Regions from separate parts of the Streptomyces siamensis genome, predicted to be linked through region 3. Evidence: riboswitches for the same ligand, from Rfam matches in the RefSeq annotation. Region 3 holds a riboswitch; each other region holds the start of a gene.
What was found. Region 3 has a riboswitch for S-adenosylmethionine ahead of ABEB03_RS08070 (aminotransferase class V-fold PLP-dependent enzyme). Riboswitches for the same ligand answer to the same signal wherever they lie in the genome.
Positions count from the first base shown of each region.

Region 1: linked by a shared signal. The riboswitch ahead of ABEB03_RS16755 (amino acid ABC transporter permease) and the one ahead of ABEB03_RS08070 (aminotransferase class V-fold PLP-dependent enzyme) in region 3 are both predicted to bind S-adenosylmethionine.
Region 2: linked by a shared signal. The riboswitch ahead of thrC (threonine synthase) and the one ahead of ABEB03_RS08070 (aminotransferase class V-fold PLP-dependent enzyme) in region 3 are both predicted to bind S-adenosylmethionine.

Region 1 is NZ_BAABKB010000010.1:36,286-41,465, forward strand. It holds gene ABEB03_RS16745 (ABC transporter substrate-binding protein) at 1-223, opposite strand, end outside; gene ABEB03_RS16750 (amino acid ABC transporter ATP-binding protein) at 345-1,133, opposite strand; gene ABEB03_RS16755 (amino acid ABC transporter permease) at 1,130-2,110, opposite strand; SAM riboswitch class IV at 2,445-2,553, opposite strand; SAM riboswitch class IV at 2,682-2,827, shown strand; gene ABEB03_RS45350 (putative leader peptide) at 2,864-2,929, shown strand; gene ABEB03_RS16760 (glutathione S-transferase family protein) at 3,164-3,916, shown strand; gene ABEB03_RS16765 (ABC transporter ATP-binding protein) at 4,049-5,180, shown strand, end outside.
Region 2 is NZ_BAABKB010000005.1:248,708-253,887, reverse strand. It holds gene ABEB03_RS12900 (alpha,alpha-trehalose-phosphate synthase (UDP-forming)) at 1-952, opposite strand, end outside; gene ABEB03_RS12895 (glucosyl-3-phosphoglycerate synthase) at 1,061-2,035, opposite strand; SAM riboswitch class I at 2,240-2,398, shown strand; gene thrC (threonine synthase) at 2,416-3,702, shown strand; gene ABEB03_RS12885 (MoaD/ThiS family protein) at 3,699-3,974, shown strand; gene ABEB03_RS12880 (cold-shock protein) at 4,469-4,675, shown strand; gene groL (chaperonin GroEL) at 5,011-5,180, shown strand, end outside.
Region 3 is NZ_BAABKB010000002.1:1,204,977-1,210,156, reverse strand. It holds gene ABEB03_RS08085 (hypothetical protein) at 1-195, opposite strand, end outside; gene ABEB03_RS08080 (rhomboid family intramembrane serine protease) at 349-1,125, shown strand; gene ABEB03_RS08075 (Lrp/AsnC family transcriptional regulator) at 1,168-1,449, shown strand; gene ABEB03_RS08070 (aminotransferase class V-fold PLP-dependent enzyme) at 1,512-2,912, opposite strand; SAM riboswitch class IV at 3,084-3,200, opposite strand; gene trpD (anthranilate phosphoribosyltransferase) at 3,295-4,359, opposite strand; gene qcrB (cytochrome bc1 complex cytochrome b subunit) at 4,513-5,180, opposite strand, start outside.

The DNA of each region.
Region 1 (5,180 bases), on a different contig from region 3:
CGGGCAGCTCCTTGCTGATCGACTTCACCTCGGTGACCTTCAACTCTGCTGTCTTCGCGGCGCCGTTGGACAGCCGGCCCACGGTCACCGTGCCCGCGGCGTCGGTCGTGGTCGCGGCGTCGCTGTCGCCTCCGCAGGCGCTCATGGAGGCGGCCAGGGAGACGACCGCGGTGGCCGCGGTGAGCCCGCGTATCAGGCTGCGTCGGGAGAAGTGCGTAGGCATGGCTGTCCTTGTCGCTGAGTGAGGGTGGGCGTGACGTGACGGTGGGGGGCCTGACGCCGGGTGGTGCGTGGGAGCGGTGGGGCACGCCGGGAGGTGTCAGGGAGTGGTGCGGGGGTGCGGGTCAGAGCACCTTGCTGAGGAAGTCCCGGGTCCGCTCGTGGCGCGGCGCGTCCAGCACCTGGCCGGGCGGCCCCTGTTCGACGATGCGGCCGCCGTCGACGAAGACGACCCGGTCGGCGACCTCGCGGGCGAAGCCGATCTCGTGGGTGACGATCACGAGGGTGGTGCCGCTGGTCGCCAGGTCCTTGATGACGGCCAGGACCTCGCCGACGAGTTCGGGGTCGAGTGCCGAGGTCGGTTCGTCGAACAGGATGATCCCCGGGCGCAGCGCGAGGGCGCGGGCGATCGCCACGCGCTGCTGCTGGCCGCCGGACAGCTGGCGCGGGTAGGCGCCCGCCTTGTCGCCGAGGCCCACCCGGCCGAGGAGTTCGCGTGCGAGTTCCTGGGCCGCGGGCCGGCTCAGCTTCCCGGTGGCGACGGGCGCGGCGGCCACGTTGTCGAGGACGGTCAGATGGGGGAACAGGTTGAAGTTCTGGAAGACGAAGCCGATCCGGCTGCGCTGGGCCAGGATCGCCCGCTCGCCGAGCTCCTTCAGCCGTCGGCCGTGCCGGCGTACGCCGATGAGCTCGCCGTTCACGCTGACGTGTCCGACCTCGGGCTTCTCCAGGTGGTTGATCACCCGCAGCAGCGTCGACTTGCCGGAGCCGGACGGGCCGAGGATCACCGTGACCTCGCCCGGACGGACCGTCAGGTCGATGCCGTCGAGGACCCGTTGGGTGCCGTACCACTTGTGCACGTCGTGCACCTCCAGGGCGGCGGGGCTCGCTTCGAGGGTCGATGCGGTGGTCATACGGCGGCCTCCTTGCGCAGCCGGGCCCGCAGGTCCCCGAGGCCGGCGCGCGCCTTCTGCAGGGGGGTCGGCGGCAGGGTGCGCGTCGCGCCCCGGGCGAAGTACCGCTCGACGTAGAACTGGACGACGGACACGGCGCTCGTCAGGATCAGGTACCAGACCGTGGCGACCAGCAGCAGCGGCACGATGTCGCCGGGGTAGGTGCTGCCCATCGTCTGCACGGAGCCGAACAGGTCGAGCAGCGAGACGTAGAAGACCAGGGACGTGCCCTTGATCAGGCCGATCAGCTGGTTGACGTAGTTCGGGGTGATGGACCGCAGGGCCTGCGGGAACACGATGCGGGTGAACTGGTAGCCCTTCGGCAGGCCGAGCGCGGCGGACGCCTCGTGCTGGCCCTGGTCGACGGAGAGGATGCCGCCGCGGACGACCTCGGAGGCGTACGCGGCCTCGTTGAGGCTGAGTCCGATGACGGCGACCGCCATGTCGGTGGCGAGCCGCGACTCGTCGAAGCTGACGAAGGCAGGGCCGAACGGGACGCCGAGGCTCAACGTCTTGTACAAGGCACTGAAGTTGTAGAGGAAGATCAGCACGACGATCAGCGGCACGGAGCGGAACAGCCACGTGTACAGCCAGCTCACCGCGCGCAGCACCGGGCTGCCGGAGAGCCTGGCCAGGGCGAGCAGGACCCCGCCGAGCAGTCCCAGCACGGCGCTGAGCGCGGCCACTTCGAGGGTGATGACGAGGCCGTCGAGGATCGTGGGGCGCAGGAACCAGTAGCGGAAGCGGTCCCACTGGTAGAAGGGGTTGGTGGCCAGGCCGTGGACGATCTGGGCGAGCAGGACCAGGACGACGGCCGTGCCGATCCAGCGGCCCGGCCTGCGCAGCGGCAGGACCCGCTGGGCCGTGAGCGGTTTCGCCGGGGGGTGGGCGGGCGGTGCCTCGGCGAGAGACACGGCGGCGCCGGGGGGTTCACTCATGGGTGCTCCAGCAAAGAGGGACACCCCGGGGCGGGCGTGCGGGCGCGACGTCGGCGCGGCGCCGTGGGACGGCCGCGGACGACGGACTGCGGGAGGACGCCGGTACCGGGGGCTGGGCGGACAGAGGGCACACCGCTCAGCGGTGCGCGTCAGGGATTCAGAACGCCGTCAGCCTTGACAGCGGGCACAGCCCGGGGCGCTACACAGTGCGCTGTTGACACGGAGCAGGTCGACGCAGCGGTCGGCGCACAGCAGGACGCAGCCGCGGGGCCGCCGTGCGGCCTTCCTCGAAGCTGTGTGCATCGCCGTCTCCATCGCTGTTCCCGCCCGTGGGCGCTCGCGCTTACCGAAGGTCTTCCGGTCCGGTCCTCACCTGGGGCACCCCACCGCGACAGGAGGGTTGCCGGACAGCGAGCCAGGGCTTGTCGCTGACACTCATGACCGATCTGCGGCGTAAGTTAGGCACTTCCGGAAACCGATGTCAACGCCGGGCGGCCAGGATGACCACCTGGTGAGACCCGGTCCACGCCTTCTTGACGGCTCCGGGGAGCCCGCCGAGACTGACGGGGACGGTCACGATTGTCAGCGCCTCGTCACTCGGTTCTTCCGTGCGACGCGGTGATCGGCCCCGGCCCGCTGACAGGCAACCCTTCCACCGCGACGGGGTGCCCCGGGTGACGACCGGGTCCCGCCGGCGTGGTGGGGCAAGCGTGGTCGCGCAGGAGCGCGGACCCTGGAGCGGGACCGGTGGGAATGCCCAGGAACGATCTGACGAGACGTCTGCACATCGATCTGCAGCGGGTCTCCAGCGCCTACTAGACCGGCCGCGTCGAGCCGGTACGCAAGCGCAGTCACTCCGTTCCTCCACGGCCGCCGCCCACGGGCGGGGCCGGGACCTCGTCGTTCCCAGGGAGAGTCATGCCCAAGACATCGTCGCGCGCTTCGGATTCAGGGATCTCCAGTACATGCGGCGGCGCCGCGGCCGACGCGAGCACCTCCAACCCCGGTGCCCCGGCGCCCTGTTGCCCGCTCCCCGGGGACCCGGGCCCGGCCGTGTCCCTGCCCGGCCTCCGTCCCCGGGGCGGGGCGCCGTCGGGGCCGGCCCGCGCACCGCGCATCCGCAGCCGCATCGGAGAGGGAGTCGCCGGAGGTTTCTACCCGGCGCCCCACCGCTACGAGTTGTACCTGTCGCAGGACTGTCCGCGCTCGCTGCGGCTGTCCGTGACCCTGCGCCTGCTGGGCCTGCAGGACTCGGTGGCGACCACGGTCCTGGCGGATCCCGCCGCGACACCCGAGGCGTTCGCCGGGCTGCGCCGCGCCTACGAGGCCACCTGGCACCACTACGAGGGCCCGCTGACCGCCCCTACGCTGTGCGACCGCTGGAGCGGACGCGTCGTCAGCAATCACACCCCCGACATCCTGCGTGATCTCGCGGGCCTCGCGGGCGGGGGCGACGCCGCCTACGTCACCACGCTGCGCCCGGCAGCACTCGCCGCGGACATCGACGCGCTGTCCCGGCTCCTGGACCGTGACGTCACGCCGGCCGCGTCGGCGGACGTCCTGTCCACGGCGCTGGCGCCGCTGGACCGCCGACTGGCCGTGTATCCATATGTTCTGGGCCGTCGGCTGACCGCCGCGGACGTGGATCTGTGGGCGGCGCTCACCCAGACCGGCGCGGCCGGCGTCCCGGCCGACACCCTCGCCCGGCATCCCCGACTCGACGCCTACGCGCGCCGTCTCGGCGAGCACCCCGCCTTCCGGGGTGCCCGGTGTCAGCTCACCCCGCGAACCCGCCGCGACGGGTGACGAAACCCGTCCCGCCCAGCGAATCCTTCACCTGCGGCAATCGCGATCGAACATCAACTGACTAGACTACGCACCCTCGTACACACGATCGCGCCACGTACGAGCGAAGCCGTTCCCGAAGGGTTCCGACTCTTGATAGCCATCGAAGATGTCAGCAAGCGGTACGCCGACGGCACGGTGGCCGTCGACCGCCTCTCCCTCCAGATACCGGACCACTCCATCACCGTTCTCGTCGGACCCTCGGGCTGCGGCAAGACCACCACGTTGCGCATGATCAACCGCATGGTCGAACCCAGCAGCGGAACGATCCGGGTCAACGGCGAGGACATCCGCAGCCGGCCCGTCAACGCGCTGCGGCGGTCCATGGGTTACGTCATCCAGAACGCCGGGCTCTTCCAGCACCGCACGATCCTGGACAACATCGCCACGGTCCCGCGGCTCCTCGGCTGGTCCAAGGAGCGCGCCCGAGCCCGCGCGGCCGAACTCATGGAGCGGGTCGGCCTCGACCCGGGCATGGCCCGCCGTTACCCCTATCAGCTCTCCGGCGGTCAGCAGCAGCGCGTCGGCGTCGCCCGCGCGCTGGCCTCCGACCCGCCGGTCCTGCTCATGGACGAGCCGTTCTCCGCGGTCGACCCGGTCGTCCGGCGCGGCCTTCAGGAGGAGTTGCTCCGCATCCAGGAGGAACTCGGCAAGGCCATCGTGTTCGTCACGCACGACATGGACGAGGCGATCACCGTCGGGGACCGCGTCGCCGTGATGCGCACCGGGGGCAGGCTCGCCCAGTTCGCCTCGCCCGACGAGTTGCTCTCGTCGCCCGCCGACGCGTTCGTGGAGGAGTTCCTCGGCGCCGACCGGGGCATCCGCGGGCTGTCCTTCCTGTCCACCCGTGAGCTCACGCTCGACCGCACGGCGGTCTTCCCGGTGGGTTCCGACTGGCAGGAGATCGCGGGGCGCGCGGACACGCCCGCGCAGGTGCTGGTGACCGACGCCGGCGGCAGGCCGCTGGGCTGGGCCGACCCCACGGCGTGGGGCGGTGAGGTCGAGGCGCTGGAGCCGCACGGGCAGACCTTCGAGGTGGGCCGCGACTCGCTGCGGGTCGCACTGGACCGGGCGGTGCTGTCGCCCACCGGTCAGGCGGTCGCGGTGGACGGCGCGGGACAGGTGCTCGGGGTCGTCGGACAGGAGACCATCGCCGCCGCGATCCGTGCGGCGCGCCGGCGGCGGGCCGCGGACCCCGAGCCGGGCCCGTCCCAGGTCGAGGCCG
Region 2 (5,180 bases), on a different contig from region 3:
GCCGGTACGCCAGCAGTCCGCGCACGATGTTCTTCGACAGTTCGGTCCGGTCGACCCGCACGATGGTCCTGCGGCCCTCACCGATCTGCTCGCGCAGCGCGGCCATCCGCTCGTCGACGTCGGGCTCGTGCGCGCGCCGGCGCAGGAAGTCCGCGTCCGCGCCGAGGCCGTGCACACCGATCTCGGTGGACCTCAGCGGGGGGCCGCCGGTCGGGGTGTGATCGACGGCCCTGCGCGGGTCGCCGCTCGGCCAGCTGGGGAAGATCCGCTCACCGTCGGTCTGTCCGGCGCAGATCATGAAGGCGTGTGCCCAGCGCCAGGTGAGGAAGCCGAGCCGGTCGGCGCCGAGCATGCCCCACACCAGCTGGGCGCGGATGTCGTCCGGCAGCATCCGGAAGTACTCGGGCGGGGCCCAGGGCGTGTGCGAGAAGTGGCCGATCCTGAGGTCCGGGCGCAGCTCGCGCAGCATGCCGGGCACCAGACACAGGTGGTAGTCCTGCACGATCACCACGGCACCCTCGGCCGCGGTGTCGGCCAGCGCCTCGGCGAACGCGCGGTTGTACGTCTCGTAGGCGGCCCACCGGCGCCGGAACTCCGCGTCGAAGACCGGCTCCAGGGGCGTCTGGTAGAGCATGTGGTGCACGAACCAGAGGACCGAGTTCGCGATGCCGTTGTAGGCGTCGGCGTGCACCTCGGCGTCGATGTCGAGCATGCGTACGCCCTCCTCGGCGACCCCGCGGCGCACCGCCTCGCGGTCGCCGTCGCCGAGCGCCGAGCACACCCACAGGGCGCCCGCGTCCGGACCGATCGCGGAGAGGCCGGAGACCAGCCCGCCGCCTCCCCGCCTGGCGTGCAGCGAACCGTCCTCGCGCACCTCGTACGAGACCGGGCCGCGGTTGGACGCGACGAGAATGCGGTGGGCAGCGCCCTGCGCAGAAGCCGTGGAAGCCATACGCCTCAACCTAGCCCGGCCCGGAAACGCTCAAACGTACGGACGACGGTACGAACAGGCCGTATACGACCGGCGGAGTCGGTCACTCCGTGTTTTCGCAGACCGGGGCTATGCCACTTTGCGTGACTGGTATTCGGCGATGTCCGCCATCGGTGGCCGCTCCTCCGTGTCGACGGAGTAGGTGCGCGGCTCGAAGCCGTCCTCGCCCCGCTCGAACTGGGTGAGGGCCGGGCGGACGAGGTGCCCGCGGGCCAGCCGGAGCTGTGCGGTGCGGTAGATGGCGGCGGCCATCCGGCCGAGCGCCTGGCCGTCCTGGTGACGGTGCTTGCGGACGCCGACGTCGACCTGGGCGAGGGCGTCGAGGCCCACCAGGTGCAGCGCGTCGACGAGCATGCCCAGTTCGACGCCGTACCCGACGGGGAACGGCAGCTGTTCGAGCAGGGAGCGGCGGGCCGCGTACTCGCCGCCCAGCGGCTGGACGAAGCCCGCGAGTTGCGGCCAGTGCATGTTGAGCAGGGGACGGGCCATGAGCTCGGTGACACGGCCGCCCTGGCCGGCCGCCGCCGTCGCTCCGGACGCGGAACCGTCGGACACGGTCAGCGGCCGGTCGTACATGGCCTTGACGAGGTCCACACCCGGTTCGGTGAGCAGCGGGCCGACGATCCCGGTGACGAAGTCCGAGGAGAACTCCTTCAGATCGGCGTCGATGAAGCAGATGACGTCCCCGCTCGTCACGAGCAGCGACCGCCACAGCACCTCGCCCTTGCCGGGCACGGCCGGGATGCGCGGCAGGATGTCGTCGCGGTGCACGACCCGCGCGCCCGCGGCGGCGGCGACCTCGGACGTGCGGTCCGTGGAGCCGGAGTCGACGACGACGATCTCGTCGACGAGGGGGACCTGTTCCATCAGGTCGTGGCGGATGATCGCGACGATGTCGCCGACCGTCTCCTCCTCGTCGAGGGCGGGCAGGACCACGCTGACCGTCGAACCGGTGGCGCGTTTCGCGGCCATGAGCTTGTGGAGCGGGCGATCGGACACGGACCAGGAGCGTGTGCCCAGCCAGCGCTCAACTTCTTCCAGCACAGTCTGCGGCTCCTCACTGTTTGATCACATGCTCTCATCGGCATGCCCGCCGTGGCAGCGGCTGATCGGCTAGGGCCGTCTCGCGGTTCGGACGACAGGTTCAACTGTCCTGGCCGTCGGTTACAGTCTTGAACAACGCGGGTGACCATCGCATGTCCTGGATCGTCGGCGCGTAAGCAGTTCAATAGTCAAACAATCAAATACCGCTCATCCAGAGGGGCAGAGGGATACGGCCCGATGAAGCCCCGGCAACCCTCCAGCCGGTCTCGTACCGATCGACGTCTCGATCGCACCGCGAGGCTCCCGGCTTGGGAAGGTGCCAAATCCGTCTCACGGCGAGATGCGTCGTGAGGAAGATGAGGAGAAAGGGCCTCGCCTCCATGGCTGCGCAGACAGTTGCAACCACCACGAACTCCGTCGACCTCGGTCCCGCCGCCGCCCTCTCGTGCCGGGAGTGCGGCCACCGCGTGCCCCTCGGCCCGGTCTTCGCCTGCGAGGAGTGTTTCGGCCCGCTGGAGATCGCGTACGACTACTCGGCCTACGACACCGAGGAACTCCGCAAGCGCATCGAAGCGGGCCCCGCGAACATCTGGCGCTACGCGCCCCTGCTGCCCGTCCCCGCGGACGTCGCCGAGAAGCCGAACATCAACCCCGGCTGGACCAAGCTCGTCAAGGCCGACAACCTCGCCCGCGAACTGGGCGTGACCGGCGGCCTGTACGTGAAGGACGACTCCGGCAACCCGACGCACTCCTTCAAGGACCGCGTCGTCGCGCAGGCCCTGGAGGCCGCCCGCGCCTTCGGCTTCACCACCCTGTCCTGCTCCTCCACCGGCAACCTCGCCGGCGCCGTCGGCGCCGCCGCGGCCCGCGCCGGCTTCCGCTCCTGCGTGTTCATCCCGCACGACCTGGAGCAGGGCAAGGTCGTCATGGCCGCGGTCTACGGCGGCGAACTCGTCGGCATCCAGGGCAACTACGACGACGTGAACCGCTTCTGCTCCGAGCTGATCGGCGACCCGGCCGGCGAGGGCTGGGGCTTCGTCAACGTCAACCTGCGCCCGTACTACGCGGAGGGCTCCAAGACCCTCGCCTACGAGATCTGCGAGCAGCTCGGCTGGAAGCTCCCGGACCAGCTGGTCGTCCCGATCGCCTCCGGCTCCCAGCTCACGAAGATCGACAAGGGTCTCCAGGAGCTGATCAAGCTCGGCCTCGTCGAGGACAAGCCGTACAAGATCTTCGGCGCCCAGGCCGAGGGCTGCTCGCCGGTCTCCGTCGCCTACAAGGCCGGGCAGGACGTCGTCCGCCCGCAGAAGCCGGACACCATCGCCAAGTCGCTGGCCATCGGCAACCCGGCCGACGGTCCGTACGTGCTCGACATCGCGCGGCGCACCGGCGGTGCGGTGGAGGACGTGAACGACGAGCAGATCGTCGACGCGATCAAGCTGCTGGCGCGCACCGAGGGCATCTTCGCGGAGACGGCCGGTGGTGTGACCGTCGGCGTCACCCGCAAGCTGATCGAGAACGGTCTGCTCGACCCGGCCCTGACCACGGTCGTGCTGAACACCGGCGACGGCCTCAAGACCCTGGACGCGGTGGCCTCGGACACCGGCCTGACCGCGACCATCCGCCCGAACCTGGACTCCTTCCGAGAGGCTGGCCTCGCATCATGAGCGTCAACGTCCGCATCCCCACCATCCTGCGCACCTACACCGGCGGCCTGGCCGAGGTGAGCGCCGAGGGCGCGACCCTCGCCGAGGTCATCGCCGACCTGGAGAAGAACCACACGGGCATCTCCGCGCGCGTCCTGGACGACCAGGGCAAGCTGCGCCGCTTCGTCAACGTCTATGTCAACGACGACGACGTGCGGTTCGAGCAGGGTCTCGAGACGGCGACGCCTGACGGTGCGGGCGTGTCGATCATCCCGGCCGTCGCCGGAGGCTGACCCCCGAGCGGTGACATGCCGGCCTGGGCGCGAGGCCCGCGGACGGACGTCACCGAGAGTGAGATCGTTACCGAGGGTAATGCCCATCACCGAGAGTTCATCGAATTGCCCCCTCCGTGAGAGAAACGGAGGGGGCAATTCTGCATGGTTGAGCACGGTACAGTTGGGGAACCCGCTTGGCATTTCATGCCGGACGCATATGAGTACCTGTGCGGCACCCGACAAGAAGTAGCCAAAGTGCCCCGCCTTTTTGAGCCGTTTATGGCATTTACGGGGCCCGACTTGCCCTGAATCTTCGCACATTCTCCGCATATTCCCGATCGGCCGTGCCCAGAATTCTCGTCCGATTGACCTGTTGCAGACGGCAGTTGGGCAGATACATTCAGCCGCGGTCGACGCGTTCCGGCGCACACCCCCAACCGTTGGGGGGTGAGGTCTGACCCGGATCCGCGAAGTGTGGATCTGTGCAAGGGCCAGTAATAGGGGAGTTAGGCATGGCTCAGGGCACCGTCAAGTGGTTCAACGCGGAGAAGGGGTACGGCTTCATCGCGGTCGACGGTGGTGCGGATGTATTCGTCCACTACAGCGCGATTCAGATGGACGGCTACCGCACCCTTGAAGAGGGCCAGCGGGTCGAGTTCGAGATCTCGCAGGGTCAGAAGGGGCCGCAGGCGGACATGGTCCGTTTGGCTGCCGGCTGAAGCACGCGCCGACTGATTGTTCGACGTGACGAAGGGCTCGTATCCCCATGGGGTACGGGCCCTTCGGTCTGTCCGCGGCGCGGGGGCCGTCCCGTGGTCCGCTCCCGTGCGCCCCTGTGTTCACCTGGGGATCCGCTGGAGCCGCTTGCACTCGACAGGGGCGAGTGCTAATCATTGGCGTTAGCACTCTGAAGGTGAGAGTGACAACGAAGGACCGGGTCGGTGAGGCCCGCAGGCCGGGTGGGGCAAGGAACCACGAGGCATGCAGGCCGTCCGTCGCGGGCGCCAGCGCGGTCCTGTGAGCTTTCCACCCCAGTCCGGGAGGACCACTTCACATGGCCAAGATCATCGCGTTCGACGAGGAGGCACGGCGCGGCCTTGAGCGCGGTATGAACCAGCTCGCCGACGCCGTCAAGGTGACCCTCGGCCCCAAGGGCCGCAACGTCGTCCTTGAGAAGAAGTGGGGCGCCCCCACGATCACCAACGATGGTGTGTCCATCGCCAA
Region 3 (5,180 bases):
CGCGTTGCACCAGCGGCACCGGACCGACTCGATGGTCTCACTGACCACCTCGCGCTCCTCGACCTTCGGCTCACCGGCCAGGTCGAGGTGCACATACTCGACGACCTTCGACGAGCGGGTCACGTCGAAACGCGTGAGGTTGCCGCAGAGAGTGCAGCGCCAGCGCGTCTTGGCGTCCGGCAGGGGAACCGTCATGAGGCAGTCCGCTTCCTTCTAGTGTCCGTCCAGCGCCAGTCTCCCGGTGCATGTGGCTCGTAACCCTACGGCCTGGCGGCTCCCCGACGCTCCGCCGTCCACCGCGGCGAGGCGGTCTGTGTTCATCCGTCCCGTTACGCCATGCTCTGCACCATGATCAGCAAATGGAGTACGACGGTCGGCAGAGCAGTTCGGGGTCAGTCGGCGCCGGTGACGTACGGGCTGATCGCCCTGTGCTGTCTGATCTTCGTGATCGGCCCGGCGTCGGGCCTCAACCCGGTCTACGGCACCGGGGACGCGCTGGCCGCCGCGCAGCGGGCCTACTTCCGGCGTTGGGGCGTGGTCCCCGGCGATCTGTTCGACGGTGCCGCGCGCGAGGCGTTGACCCCCGCCACGGCCCTTTTCATCCACGGCAGTTGGCTCCATCTCCTGGGCAACATGCTCTTCTTCTTCGTCTTCGGGCTGATGGCCGAGGAACGCATGGGGCATGTGCAGTTCGCCCTCTTCTACGTGGGCTGCGGCTATCTCGCGCTCCTCGGCTACGCCGCGGCCAACGCGGAGTCGCAGCAGTCCCTGGTCGGCGCCTCCGGGGCGATCTCCGCGGTGCTCGGCGCGTTCCTGTACCTGTTCCCCACGGCCCGGGTGACCAGTCTCCTGCCGTTCCTCTTCTTCCTGCCGCTGCGTTTCCCGGCCTGGGTGGTACTGCCCTTCTGGGTGATCCTCCAGTGGCTGGCGGCGAGCCAGGACGACGGCGGCCCCGGGGTCGCCTATCTGGCCCATCTGGTGGGCTTCACACTGGGCTTCGGCTACGTGTGGCTGCGGTTCGGCCGGACGGCCGCCGGGCCCGCCGAGGGGACCCCGCCCCCGGCGGCGGCCCGGCCGCACGGCGGACCCCCGGCGCGGCGACCGGGCAGGTTGGACCGCGAGTAGGGTGAGAGCCTCAGCAGCGGCCCCCGAGGGAGAGAACCAGCCGTGATCACCGCGATCGTCCTCATCAAGACCAGCGTGGACCGGATCCCCGAGATCGCCGAGTCGATCGCCGCGCTGGATTCCGTCAGCGAGGTCTTCTCCGTCACGGGTACGTACGACCTGATCGCGATGGTCCGGGTGCAGGCCCACGACGACCTGGCGGACGTCATCCCCGGCAAGATCAGCAAGATCCCGGGCGTCGAGGCCACGGACACGCACGTCGCGTTCCGCACCTACTCGCAGCACGACCTGGAGGCGGCGTTCGCGATCGGGCTCGACTCCTGATCGTGTGACCTCGGTGCGAAGGGCCGCCCGGTCGCCGGGCGGCCTTTTGACGAGAACCCCGCTCAGACCGCGGGCACGCAGCGGCCGTCCTCCGTGCGGTACCGCCACTTCGCGCCGTCCCGCACGAGCTCCTTCACCGCGGTGACGAAGCGCTCGACGTGCTCGTCGGGGGTACCCGCGCCGAAGCTGACGCGGATCGCGTTGAGGGACTTCTCGCCGGGCGCGGCCTCCGGGGCCCCGCACTCCCCCTGGGTCTGCGGGTCGCTGCCGAGCAGGGTCCTGACCAGCGGGTGGGCGCAGAAGAGGCCGTCACGGACACCGATGCCGTACTCGGCGGAGAGCGCCGCGGCGAAGTGCGAGCTGTTCCAGCCCTCGACGACGAAGGAGATCACACCGACGCGCGCGGCGTCGTCGCCGAAGAGCGAGAGCACCCGTACCTCGGGTACGCCGGCGAGACCGGCGCGGACCGTGTCGATCAGGTGCCGCTCGCGGGCGACCAGCGTGTCGAAGCCGGCCTCGGTGAGTGCCTTGCAGGCGGACGCGATCGCGTAGGCGCCGATGACGTTCGGCGAACCGGCCTCGTGCCGCGCGGCGGTGTCGTGCCACTCCACGTCCACACCGCCGTCCTCGCGCCGCGACACCTTGCGGCTCGCGCCGCCGCCCGCCAGGTACGGGTCGGCCTCCCGAAGCCAGTCGGCGCGGCCCGCGAGGACGCCGGCGCCGAAGGGCGCGTACAGCTTGTGCCCGGAGAAGACGACCCAGTCGACATCGAGGTCCCGCACCGACACCGGGTGGTGCGGGGCCAGCTGCGCGGCGTCCAGCACGATGCGCGCGCCGTGGGCGTGCGCGGCGGCGGCCAGTTCGCGCACCGGCCAGAGCTCGCCGGTGACGTTCGAGGCGCCGGTGACGCAGACCAGGGCCGGGCCATAGGGGCCTCCCCTGCTCGAGCGCAGCCGAGAGCTTGGGGAAGGGTCGCGGTCGGCGAGCGCCCGCTCCAGCGTCGCGACCGCCTGCTCGGGGGTGCGCGGGGCGTTCAGGTACGTGACGCGCGCGTCCCGCCAGGGCAGCAGCGAGGCGTGGTGCTCGGTCTCGAAGACGAAGACCTGGCAGTCGGCCGGAAGGGTGGCGGCGAGCAGGTTGAGCGAGTCGGTGGTGGAGCGGGTGAAGACGAGCTGGTCGTCGGAGCGGCAGTCGAGGAATTCGGCGACCGTCCGGCGGGCGTTCTCGAACAGGTCGGTGGACAGCTGCGAGAGGTAGCCGGCCCCGCGGTGCACGCTGCCGTAGTACGGGGCGTACGCGGCGACGTCGTCCCACACCCGCTGGAGGGCGGGGGCGCTGGCGGCGTAGTCGAGCGCGGCGTAGGTGACCTCGCCGCCCGTCACGAGGGGGACGGTGACATCTCGCCCGAGAACGGCCAGAGGGGCACAAACGGACTGGTCGGCGGCAACGGTGGTGACAGACATGGCGAGCTCCTGTGAGAGGCAGGCGGAATCACCGCGCGGCCGGTACACGGAGGTACGGCTCGACGCGGGAAAAGGTGAAAGGGGTACGCGGAGGCGGGGCTCGACGCCCTATCGCATTCGCTTGCTCACAGAAGGCTCCCTCGAACGACCAGGACCCCTGGTGACACGAGGGGTCCGCGCTTGCCGTAGACCTCGCTGCCTACGGCCTGGTCTTCACCCGGGGCACCCCGCCACGGACGGAGGGTTGCCGGACAGCCGGCCGGGGCCTGATGGCTGTCGCTCATGACCTGGTACAGCATCTTGCCAGAAGATCTTCGACGTGCAAGGCGCAGTCCAGGATCCGGACTGCGCCCTGTGTCACATCGGGTACGGACGGCGGCGGTCAGGCGTTGCTGACCCGCACCCACCGGTCGAGGGCCCGCTTCGCGGCCCCCGAGTCGATCGACTCGGCCGCCTGCGCCATGGCGGCACGGATCTGCTCCGTCAGCGGCGCGTCGCCCGGCGAGAGCGCCACCAGCGCCGCCGCCGAGTTCAGCAGGACCGCGTCCCGCACGGGACCGCGCTCGCCGTTCAGCAGCCGTCGCGCGACGTCCGCGTTGTACGAGGCGTCGGCGCCGCGCAGGGCCTCCACCGGGACGAGCTCGATCCCGACGTCGCGCGGGTCGAAGCGCTCCTCGGTCACCTTGCCGTCGCGCACGACCCAGACGCGCGACGTCGACGTCGTGGTCAGCTCGTCGAGTCCGTCGTCGCCGCGGAAGACCAGTGAGGAGTTGCCCCGCTCGGCGAAGACACCGGCCACGATGGGCGCCATGCGCGGGTCCGCCACACCGACGGCCTGGGCCTTCACCCGTGCCGGGTTGGTCAGCGGGCCGAGGATGTTGAACGTCGTCCGGATCCCCAGCTGGCCGCGCGCGGCGGCCACGTGACGCAGCGCCGGATGGAACTTCACGGCGAAGCAGAGGGTGATCCCGGCCTCCTCGGCCACCTCGGCGACCCGCTTCGGCGTCAGTTCCAGATTGACGCCGAGCTTCTCCAGGACGTCCGAGGCGCCCGAGGCCGACGACGCGGCCCGGTTGCCGTGCTTGACGACCTTGGCCCCGGTCCCGGCGACCACGATCGCGGACATCGTGGAGATGTTCACCGTCTTCGCGCCGTCGCCGCCCGTCCCGACGATGTCCACCGCCGGGCCCGGCACCTCGATCACGTTGGCGTGCTCGTACATCGTCCGGACGAGTCCGGAGATCTCCTCGACCGTCTCGCCCTTGGCACGCAGCGCCACCGCGAAGCCCGCGATCTGCGCGTCCGTCGCCTCGCCGCGCATGATGCGGTCCATCGCCCACGCCGTGTCGTCGGCGCTCTGGTCGCGGCCGTCGAGCAGGCCGTTCAGTACCTCGGGCCAGGAACGGCCCGCCGCGATGTCGCCTCCAGCGGGGGTCACAGCACTCATATGCCGCTCCTGGGTTCGTAGACACGTACAAAAGGCGGGTACGCACGCACGTACCGGCAGGCTCCACCCTATCCAGCCCGGAGGACGGCAAAGAGCCCCGTCCATGCAATGGACGGGGCTCCAGCCGTGGCGATCAGCAGGGTCGGTAGGTGATCAGTGGTGGCCGTGGCCGCTCGTGATCTCCTTGTACTCCTCGACCGTGGGCTTGGGGATCTGGTTGTCCTCCCCGTAGTAGCCCTTGCTCAGCTTGGCGCGCAGCCGTTCCGGGCCGCTGACCTTGCGCTCGACACCGTTCTCGTCGACCGTCGGGCCGATCTCGGCCGGCTTGTACTGCTCGTGCGCGGTGAGCGTGTGCAGCGCGTCCTGGCTGAGCGGCTCGTGGACCTCGATGAACTCACCGTGCGGCAGGCGCTTGATGATGCCCGACTCGCGGCCGTGCAGCACCTTGTCCCGGTCGCGGCGCTGGAGGCCGAGGCAGATCCGCTTGGTGGCGAGGAAGACCAGCACCGGCACGACGAAGAACGCGATCCGGACGAACCAGGTGATCGAGTTGATCGACAGGTGGAAGTGCGTGGCCCAGAGGTCGTTGCCACCACCGACGAGCAGGACGAAGTACCAGCTGATCCAGGCGGCACCGAACGCGGTCCGGGTCGGGACGTTGCGCGGGCGGTCCAGGATGTGGTGCTCGCGCTTGTCGCCGGTGACCCAGGACTCGATGAACGGGTAGACCGCGATCGCGACCAGGACCAGCGGGAAGATGATCAGCGGGATGAACACGCCCAGGACGAGCGTGTGACCCCAGAAGTTGATCTCCCAGCCGG